2 regions of the Anaerotruncus rubiinfantis genome follow, and region 2 is predicted to be linked to the other one. Evidence: predicted binding sites of a transcription regulator. Region 2 holds the regulator's gene; the other holds the start of a gene.

Region 1 (4,417 bases), on a different contig from region 2:
TGTCGGTGATGACCGAGAAGGAAGTGACCTCGCTGCCCGTTCCGGAGGTGGTTGGGATACAGACCAGCTGCGCCTTTTCACCAAGTTTCGGGAAGTGGTAGGTACGCTTGCGGATATCCATGAATTTGAGTTTCAGCCCGTCGAACGAGGTGTCCGGGTGCTCATAGAAGAGCCACATGCCCTTCGCGGCATCCATTGCGGAACCGCCGCCGAGCGCGATGATGACATCCGGCTGGAAGGCGTTCATTGCCGCCACGCCGCGTTTGATGGTGTTGACCGACGGGTCCGGCTCAACCTCCGAGAAGATCTCCGCATGGCAGTATTCCTGGCGTTTGCGCAGATAGTAGAGGATTTTATCGACATTGCCGAGTTTCACCATCATCGGGTCGGTGACGATAAACGCGCGGCTGATGTTCGGCATTTTTTCAAGATACTGGATCGAATCGTTCTCAAAGTAAATCTTCGGCGGGATCTTGAACCACTGCATATTGACTCTCCTTTTTGCGACGCGCTTTTTGTTGATCAGGTTGACCGAGGAGACGTTTGAAGTGGTGGAGTTGTGGCCAAACGATCCGCAGCCGAGCGTCAGAGAGGGCATGTTGGTATTATAGATGTCGCCGATCGCACCCTGTGAGGACGGGGAGTTGACGATGACGCGGCCGACCTTCATCGCTTCGCCATACGCGCGCGCAAGCTCCATATCCGAGGTGTGGATGACCGCTGAATGGCCGAGGCCGCCCAGCTCCAGCATCCGGTTGGCATAATCGAAGCCCTGCTTGGCGTCCTTGACAGTGAAGTAAGCGAGCACCGGAGAAAGCTTTTCAAGCGAGAGGCGGTATTCCCGGGAAGGCTCGGGGAGCTTCGCAATCAGGATCTTGGTATCAGCCGGGACCTTGATCCCCGCCTGCTCAGCGATCCAGGCCGGCGATTTGCCGACGACCACCGGGTTTACCGCGCCGCGTTCAGCCGGCATGACGTAATCGGTGACCTTCAGGGTCTCCTCGTCATTGAGGAAGTAGCAGCGGTGCTTCTTCATGAACGCCTCAAACGCCGGGGCGATCTCCTCGTCGACGATGACCGCCTGTTCGGAGGCGCAGATCATGCCGTTGTCAAAGGTTTTGGAGAGCATCAGGTCGGTGCAGGAACGCTCGAGGTTCGCGGTTTTCTCAATGTAGCAGGGGACGTTTCCCGGGCCGACGCCGAGCGCCGGTTTGCCGCAGCTGTAGGCGTTCTTCACCATGCCGGCGCCGCCGGTGGCAAGGATCAGGGAGACCTTCGGATGGTGCATCAGCGCACTGGTCGCGTCGATCGACGGATATTCAATCCACTGGATGCAGTTTTCCGGCGCGCCCGCCTTGACGGCCGCGTCGCGCACGATTTTGGCCGCCTCAACCGAGCATTTCTGCGCGGAGGGATGGAAGCCGAAGATGATCGGGTTGCGGGTCTTCTGGGTGATGAGCGCCTTGAACATGGTGGTGGAGGTCGGGTTGGTTACCGGAGTGACACCCGCGACGATGCCGACCGGCTCCGCGACTTCCACATAGCCTTCGAGGTCGTTCTCGTCGATCACGCCGACCGTCTTTTCGTATTTGATCGAATGCCAGATATATTCAGTTGCGAAGATATTCTTGGTGATCTTGTCCTCGTAGACGCCGCGGCCGGTCTCCTCGACCGCCATCTTTGCAAGCATCTGGTGATTGTCAAGCCCTGCCAGCGCCATTGCGTGGACGATCTGGTCCACCTGTTCCTGGCTGAGTTCCATATACTGTTTGAGTGCGACATCCGCCTTTTCCACCAGCTCATTGATCATCGCGTTGATGTCAATTTCGGGCTTCTGTGCTGCTTTTGCCTTTTCCATGAAATGCTTCCTCCTAAAAATGATATAAACGGAAATCAAATTCTTTTTATCAGAATTAACAGGGGTGCTGTAAAATGAGATTGTTAATTCTTTGTCAATATAATATCATATTGTTAAACTTTTGACAATTAGACAAATAAACAAATATATGTTTTTATTTATAGGAACTTTGCACAATTCAATTCACTGGAACCGCCCGCAGCAATGCGCGCCGCGCTTTGTAGTCCGGCATCAATTTGGCCATCGTTTCGTGGAACCCTTTCTGGTGATCCGGATGCAGAAAGTGCACATATTCGTGCAGCACCACATACTCGAGCGCCGCCTTCGGTTTTGCTATCAGCTGCTTATTGAGGGTGATGCAGTTTTTTGCCACATGGCAGACGCCCCAACGGGTCTTCATCTGCCGCACCTGGATCTTTGGTTTCCCCGGCAGGATATCCGCGAAAAGCGGATAAATTTCATCACTCACCGCGTTAAACGCGGCCAAGCACTGGGCGTCGGTATATTCTGTGTCCGCCGCCTGCGCCTGCGCCTTCCGCACGGCGATCCGGGCGCGCGCCGCCTCGCTTCCGCACGGCGATCCGGGCGCGCGCCGCCTCGATCCACGCGGCCCGTGAGGCGACAAACCGGTCGATTTCCCCGGCCGGCGCGCGTTTGGGCGCGGAGACGCGCACCTCCCCCTCCCCGGTGACGCGCAGGTTCAGGTTCTTGACCCGCTTATAGGTAAGTTCATAGGTGATTGTGCCAACGCTGCGCCGCATCGCGATCCCCCTCCTTGTTTTTACAATCTTAAACCTTGCCATTAAACTCTGTCAACCGGGATTGACAAAACAGCTCCCCTCAGTTATAATATCCCTTACATTTCACCGTGAAGGAGTTTATGATGGCATTGCAATTCTGGTTCTTCTAAGTTTCCTCGCCGTACATACACCAAAAAGGCCTGTGACGGGTTTTGTTGTTTTACGTATCCGGGAAATTTCAGCAGAGAATCAGCGCGGCTGACCGCTTCATGGGAATGCTGTCTCTTTCTGTCTTTTGACCGGTATGCGTAAGCGGGCCCGCATGGGAATCGTTTGCGCTTTTTTTGCGCCCGCAAAGGAGTTTTATGAACCAGACACACTGGAAACGCACCTTTTTCACCATCTGGTCGGGGCAGGCCGTCTCTCTGCTGACCAGCTCGATCGTGCAGTTCGCGATCGTCCTCTATCTCACCGATACCACCCGCTCTCCCATGGTCCTCTCAGTCGGTTACCTGCTCGGTTTTCTGCCGCAGGGGCTGCTCGGGCCATTCGCCGGCGTTCTGGTCGACCGGTGGGACCGCAAAAAGATCATGCTCACCTCCGACTTCTGTATCGCTATGGCCTGCCTTGCGATCGTGATTGTCGGGATCTTCGCCGACCTGCCGCTCTGGCTCTTCCTGCTTGTCCTGTTTATCCGGTCGGCCGGTTCGGCATTCCATGCGCCGTCGCTCTCCGCCGTCACCCCGCTGCTCGTCCCCGCGGATCAGCTCACCCGATGCGCGGGGTACTCGCAGACCCTGCAGTCCGTATCGATGATTATCGGGCCCGCGCTGGCCGCGATGCTTTATGCGGCGTGGGATCTGGAAGCGATCGTCTTTCTTGACGTGCTCGGCGCGCTGGTCGGCATGGGTTCTCTTGCCGTCTGCACCATCCCCAAACTGGAGATGCGGCATACCGAACGGCCCCATATCATCCGGGAAGCGCTCGATGGCCTGCGCGTCCTGCGTTCGCATAAGGGGCTTTACGGGCTTCTGCTTGTGAGCGCGCTTTTCTTCCTGGCATTCTCCCCGGCCGGCGCGCTCTACCCGCTGCTCTCGATGGATTATTTTGGCGGGACTGCCACCCACGCAAGCATTGCGGAGATCGTCTTTTCGGTCGGGATGATGGCTGGTTCGATCCTGCTCGGCGCGTGGGGAGGCTTTTCTCGAAAAATCGTTTCAATTATCGGTTCGATCTTCCTCATGGGGGTGGCGCTTGTGCTCACCGGGCTGCTTCCGCCGTCCGGATTTGTCATTTTCGCCTTTCTTTCGGCTGTCATGGGCTTCGCCTGTCCATTTTTCTCGGGTGTTTCGATCGCGCTTTTTCAGGAAAAGGTGGAGCCGGAATATCTCGGCCGGGTGATGTCCCTTTCCACAAGCATCCTGACCCTCGCCACACCGCTCGGCCTGGCGCTTTCCGGCGCGACTGCGGAAATCATCGGCCTTGAAAACTGGTTTTTACTTGCTGGAATCGTTGTCCTCGCAAGCGGCGTTCTGTGCATCTTTGTCCCTTCGGTGCGCAACTGCGACCAATAGGGCTGCCCTGATATTGGCCCCGGGTAAAATGCCTTTTACCCGGGGCCAATATTTACGGGCGTCTCAGCCGCCTGCGCGGTCCCACCCGGGACCGCGGGGCAGCCCGGCGCACCTCACGCGCCGTGTCCGCATAGAATGGCAGGATTACATCATGAGCGGAGGCAAACGATGGCTACTCAAATCTGGGCACATCGAGGCGCGTCCTCAAAAGCGCCTGAAAATACCATGGAAGCGTTTGAACAGAC
Region 2 (4,417 bases):
GCGCGGCGCGCCGACATAGCCGGTCGAAACGATCTGGTCGTTTTTCACGATGATCGCGCCGAAGTTGCGCCGCAGGCAGGTGCCGCGCGAGGCGACCGTCTCGGCAATATCCAAATAATAGTTTATTTTATCGCGTCTTGCCATCTATCTTCACTTCCTTTATAATGATGAAAGGTATGGAGCTGGTCATTGATTTTATTCTACTATACCGCGGCGGCCTGTGCAAGCTCCTTTTTTATTTCCTGCAAAACCAAATCCAGTTCCTGGAGGATTTTATGGACAACCTTTCCAATATTGGCGTGATACGAGACGTATTGTCGCGCCACGGTTTTACATTCAGTAAAGCGCTCGGGCAGAATTTCCTTGTCAACCCGACCGTCTGCCCGCGCATGGCCGAGCTTGGCGGCGCGAAAGCAGGCGTCGGAGTTATTGAAATCGGAGCGGGCGTCGGTGTGCTGACCGCCGAGCTTGCCAAACGCGCGGACAAAGTCGTCTGTATCGAAATTGATGCCCGGCTGCTGCCGGTGCTCGCGGAAACGCTCGCGGGCTACCAAAACGTCGAGATCGTGAATGCGGATGTGATGCGGGTCGACCTGCACGCGCTCATCGCGGAAAAGTTTTCCGGCATGGAGGTGGTTGTCTGCGCGAATCTGCCGTACTACATCACCTCGCCGATCATTATGAGCCTGCTCGAGCAGCGCCTGCCGGTCAAATCGATCACCGTGATGGTGCAGAAGGAGGCCGCGCAGCGGCTCTGCGCCGAACCCGCCACCCGCGAGGTTGGCGCGGTCACAATCGCTGTGCGGTACTACAGCGTCCCGAAGGTGCTCTTTCAGGTGTCACGCGGGTCGTTTATGCCGTCGCCCGACGTGGACAGTACGGTCATCCGGCTGGATATCCGGGAGCGGCCGCAATACGACGTGGGGGATGAAAAGGCTTTCTTCGCGGTGGTGAAGGCGGCTTTTTCCCAACGCCGTAAAACGATCCTGAACTGTCTGGCAAGCGGGCTTTCGCTTGCGAAGCCGGACGCCGCCGCGCTGCTCGAAACGGCGGGGGTGCCGGGCACGGCACGCGCCGAGCAGCTCACGATGGAACAGTTCGCGGCGCTTTCCCGCGCCGCAAAGGAGATGAAACGATGAAACTGACAAAACGCAGGATCCTGTCCATTGTGATCGCGGCTGTTACCCTCATCGCGACCGGGGCGTATTACACAATGGTTTACCACTATACGGCGAAACCGGAATCGCTGACCGAGGCGCTCACGGAATATACCGGCATGCCGGTGGAGATAGCCGGGACCGAGGAGGCTGGCAACCGGCTGTTCGTGCTCTTCAAGGACCCGGGCGGCGGCCCGATGATGGGCTACGCGCTTTTCGACCGGGGGATGAACACCCTTTACCGGCCGGTCAGCGCCGGCTACGGCAATTCGATCGGCGTGGAGGTCTATCCCTTCACCGCTTCGGGCAAACGGAAGGTCGCGGTCTGCGGCGTGAACGCCGACCCGCGCGCGGTGGCCTACGAGGTCATTACGGTGGACGAGGAACCGCCGCAGGTGGTGTTTTCCGGAGAGATTGCCGAACGGGATTTCGTCGATATTTATGAGCACCCGAAAACGGAGGGACTCTGGCGCGGCCTACGGCTTCTTGACGCGGATGGGAACGACCTCGCTCCCGAACTGTACGCGTCAGGGATGGCGGACGGGCCGGGCACCGGGATTGGGACAGCCGAGCTTTTCATGACAGATATTTTTTGCATCCTCATCCTGTTGGTTGGATTCGTTGTGGCAAAATATTTCTGGGACGAAAAACAATTGCCGGAGGACAAAAAGGAATAGAGAAACGGCCCCGCTTCTCAGAAGCGGGGCCGTTTTGGTTTGAAATCAGGATTTCTCGTCAGCATAAAACTGGTTCATCCGGTAGCAAAGGGTCATAAGGCTGTCCCCAAGATGCACGTTTTCGACCACGACGTTCTCGAAATTAAGCAGCAGATCGTAGTGGGAGAAGTTCCAGAAGCAGTTGATGCCGAGGTTTTTGAGCCGCTCGGCCGTTTCATAAGCCACCTCGCGCGGGATGCAGAGGATCGCGGCGCGGGGATGATTTTCCCGGCAGAAGTCTTCGAGTTCGGTGGTGTCCCGCACGGTATGTTCCCGGATCTTCTGCCCGATGACCGTGGGGGAGTTGTCGAAAATCCCCACGAGCTTAAAACCGCTGGTGTCGAAGTTCATATGCTTTGCAAGCGTGCGGCCGAGATTTCCCGCGCCGATCAGGATGATGTCGGCCTGTTTATTGAGGCCGAGGATGTTCCCGATTTCCTTATAAAGCGCGGCGACGTTGTAACCGTAACCCTGCTGGCCGAATCCGCCGAAGCAGTTGAGATCCTGTCGGATCTGGGAGGCGGTGAGCTGCATGAGCTGTGCAAGCTCCCGCGAAGAGATACGGGTGACATCCTTTTTCAGAAGGTCGCCCAAAAAGCGATAGTAGCGCGGCAGACGCCGGATAACCGACAGTGAAACGCCCTCATGCTTTGGCATAGACACAAACACCCTTCCTGTGTAGATTTCCTTGTGTGCCGGGCGGATCAGAGGCTCGCTACGGTATCCATGACATAATTGCCGAATTCCTCGCAGGTGCAGCCGGTGTCGCGGCCGGTGATGGTGAGCTTTTTCTCCTCGTACATGCAGACGTCCAGCGCACGGTCGAGCTTATCCGCCTGCGCCTGGAAGCCGATGTGGCTCAGCAGCAGCACCGCTGCGCGCAGCATCGAGCAGGGATCGGCATATTTGCCGCGGCCTTCCTTGATCATACGCGGCGCGGAGCCGTGGATCGCCTCAAACATCGCGTAGCGTTTGCCGATGTTGGCGCTGCCCGCGGTACCGACGCCGCCCTGGAACTCGGCGGCTTCATCGGTGATGATGTCGCCGTAGAGGTTCGGAAGTACAAATACCTTGAAATCACGGCGGCGCTTCTGGTCAATCAGTTTTGCGGTCATGATGTCAATATACCAGTCGTCGGTGGAGATGTCCGGATACTCCTTGGCGATGTTCTGGCAGAGTTTGAGGAACTTGCCGTCGGTCGTCTTGACGATGTTGGCCTTGGTGACGATTGAAACGCGGTCTTTGTGGTTTTTCTTGGCATAGTCGAAAGCGAGCCGCGCGATGCGTTCGGTGCCTTCGGTGGTGGTGACGACAAAGTCGAACGCGACCTCGTCGTCGACATTCACGCCGCAGGAGCCGAGCGTGTATGCGCCTTCGGTATTCTCACGGAAGAAGGTCCAGTCGATGCCTTCGCTCGGGACTTTGACCGGGCGGACGTTCGCGAACAGGTCAAGCTCCTTGCGCATCGCAACGTTGGCCGATTCGATATTTGGCCAGGGATCGCCCGCTCGCGGGGTGGTGGTGGGGCCTTTGAGGATGACGTGGCATTTTTTGAGTTCCGCGAGCACGTCGTCCGGGATAGCTTTGCCGACGGCGGCGCGGTTTTCGATGGTGAGGCCGTCGATCTGCTTAAATTCCACACGGCCGGCGGCCACTTCATCCGCCAGCAGGTGCTTTAATACGCGGGCGGCTTCATTGGTGATAATGGGGCCGATGCCGTCGCCGCCGCAGACACCGATGACGATCTTATCGAGATGTTCGTAATCCACGAAGTCCTTAGTTGCTTTAATGCGCTCATTGCGCGCAAGCTGGGCCTCTACCAGCGCGGCAAAATGTTCGACAGCCGCTTGTACTTTCTGATCCAATGCAAGTCCTCCTATGATTCATTTCATGATACAGTTACATCACAGTAATAATTATACATTATTTTATATCATTGCGCAGGTCTTGTCAATCTGAAAGCCAGCTGCCCAAAGATGCAGTTTGGAGAAAAAACGGAAGGTTCAGGGCGGCAGGAAACCAGAGTCGGTACAAAAACGGGCGAGCTCCCGCAGGGTTTTGCGCGCGGCGGCCAGCCTGCGGCTGACCGTGGAGCGGCTGACGCCGAGAATTTTGGCGGCCTCAGGCATCTTGATCCCCTCCAGGTAATAGAGCCGGACGGCTTCCCGCTGGCCTGGCGGCAGAAAGCGGATGGCGTTGGCGGCAAACCGCCGGTAGCGTTCACGCGCGGGCGTGTTGTCACCGTTGCCGCCGTAGGTTTCGGACGCGACCTTGTCCGGGTCGGACAGGTGCGCGTTCCAGGCCCGCTGGGGGAAAAGCGGTTTATCCTGCCGGTATTTACTATGCGTAGTAGTCCTTGAGATAGGCCGTCACCACCTTTAAATCACTCAATTCGGTATAGAGCGCGTCCATCCGGCGCCGCAGAAGGAGTGCTTCCTCACCGTCTGCCGTGCGCAGACGCTTGCGCAGCTCGCATAGGCGCTTCTGCAGCGCTTCGGCAGCAGCGCGGTATTCCACTGAAAGTGCGGTCAGATCCATGCAATT

Evidence for each region. Region 2 encodes Rex, which represses fermentation and respiration genes when NADH is low (regulators of the CRP and FNR family bind a similar motif). Its sites were predicted from a motif close to ATTGTTAANNNNTTAACAAT; they were not measured.
Region 1: a site for Rex is predicted at 1,968-1,987, ahead of adhE (bifunctional acetaldehyde-CoA/alcohol dehydrogenase). Genes of this name have one in related genera too.

Annotation. Positions count from the first base shown of each region.
Region 1 is NZ_FKLA01000009.1:1,675,031-1,679,447, reverse strand. It holds gene adhE (bifunctional acetaldehyde-CoA/alcohol dehydrogenase) at 1-1,858, opposite strand, end outside; gene BN4275_RS17585 (M48 metallopeptidase family protein) at 2,037-2,399, opposite strand; gene BN4275_RS17580 (YgjP-like metallopeptidase domain-containing protein) at 2,332-2,619, opposite strand; gene BN4275_RS13500 (MFS transporter) at 2,964-4,172, shown strand; gene BN4275_RS13495 (glycerophosphodiester phosphodiesterase) at 4,341-4,417, shown strand, end outside.
Region 2 is NZ_FKLA01000008.1:229,699-234,115, forward strand. It holds gene BN4275_RS03420 (deoxycytidylate deaminase) at 1-144, opposite strand, end outside; gene rsmA (16S rRNA (adenine(1518)-N(6)/adenine(1519)-N(6))-dimethyltransferase RsmA) at 276-1,139, shown strand; gene BN4275_RS03430 (hypothetical protein) at 1,136-1,834, shown strand; gene BN4275_RS03435 (redox-sensing transcriptional repressor Rex) at 1,880-2,530, opposite strand; gene BN4275_RS03440 (isocitrate/isopropylmalate family dehydrogenase) at 2,578-3,738, opposite strand; gene BN4275_RS17785 (RNA polymerase sigma factor) at 3,877-4,236, opposite strand; gene BN4275_RS03450 (hypothetical protein) at 4,214-4,411, opposite strand.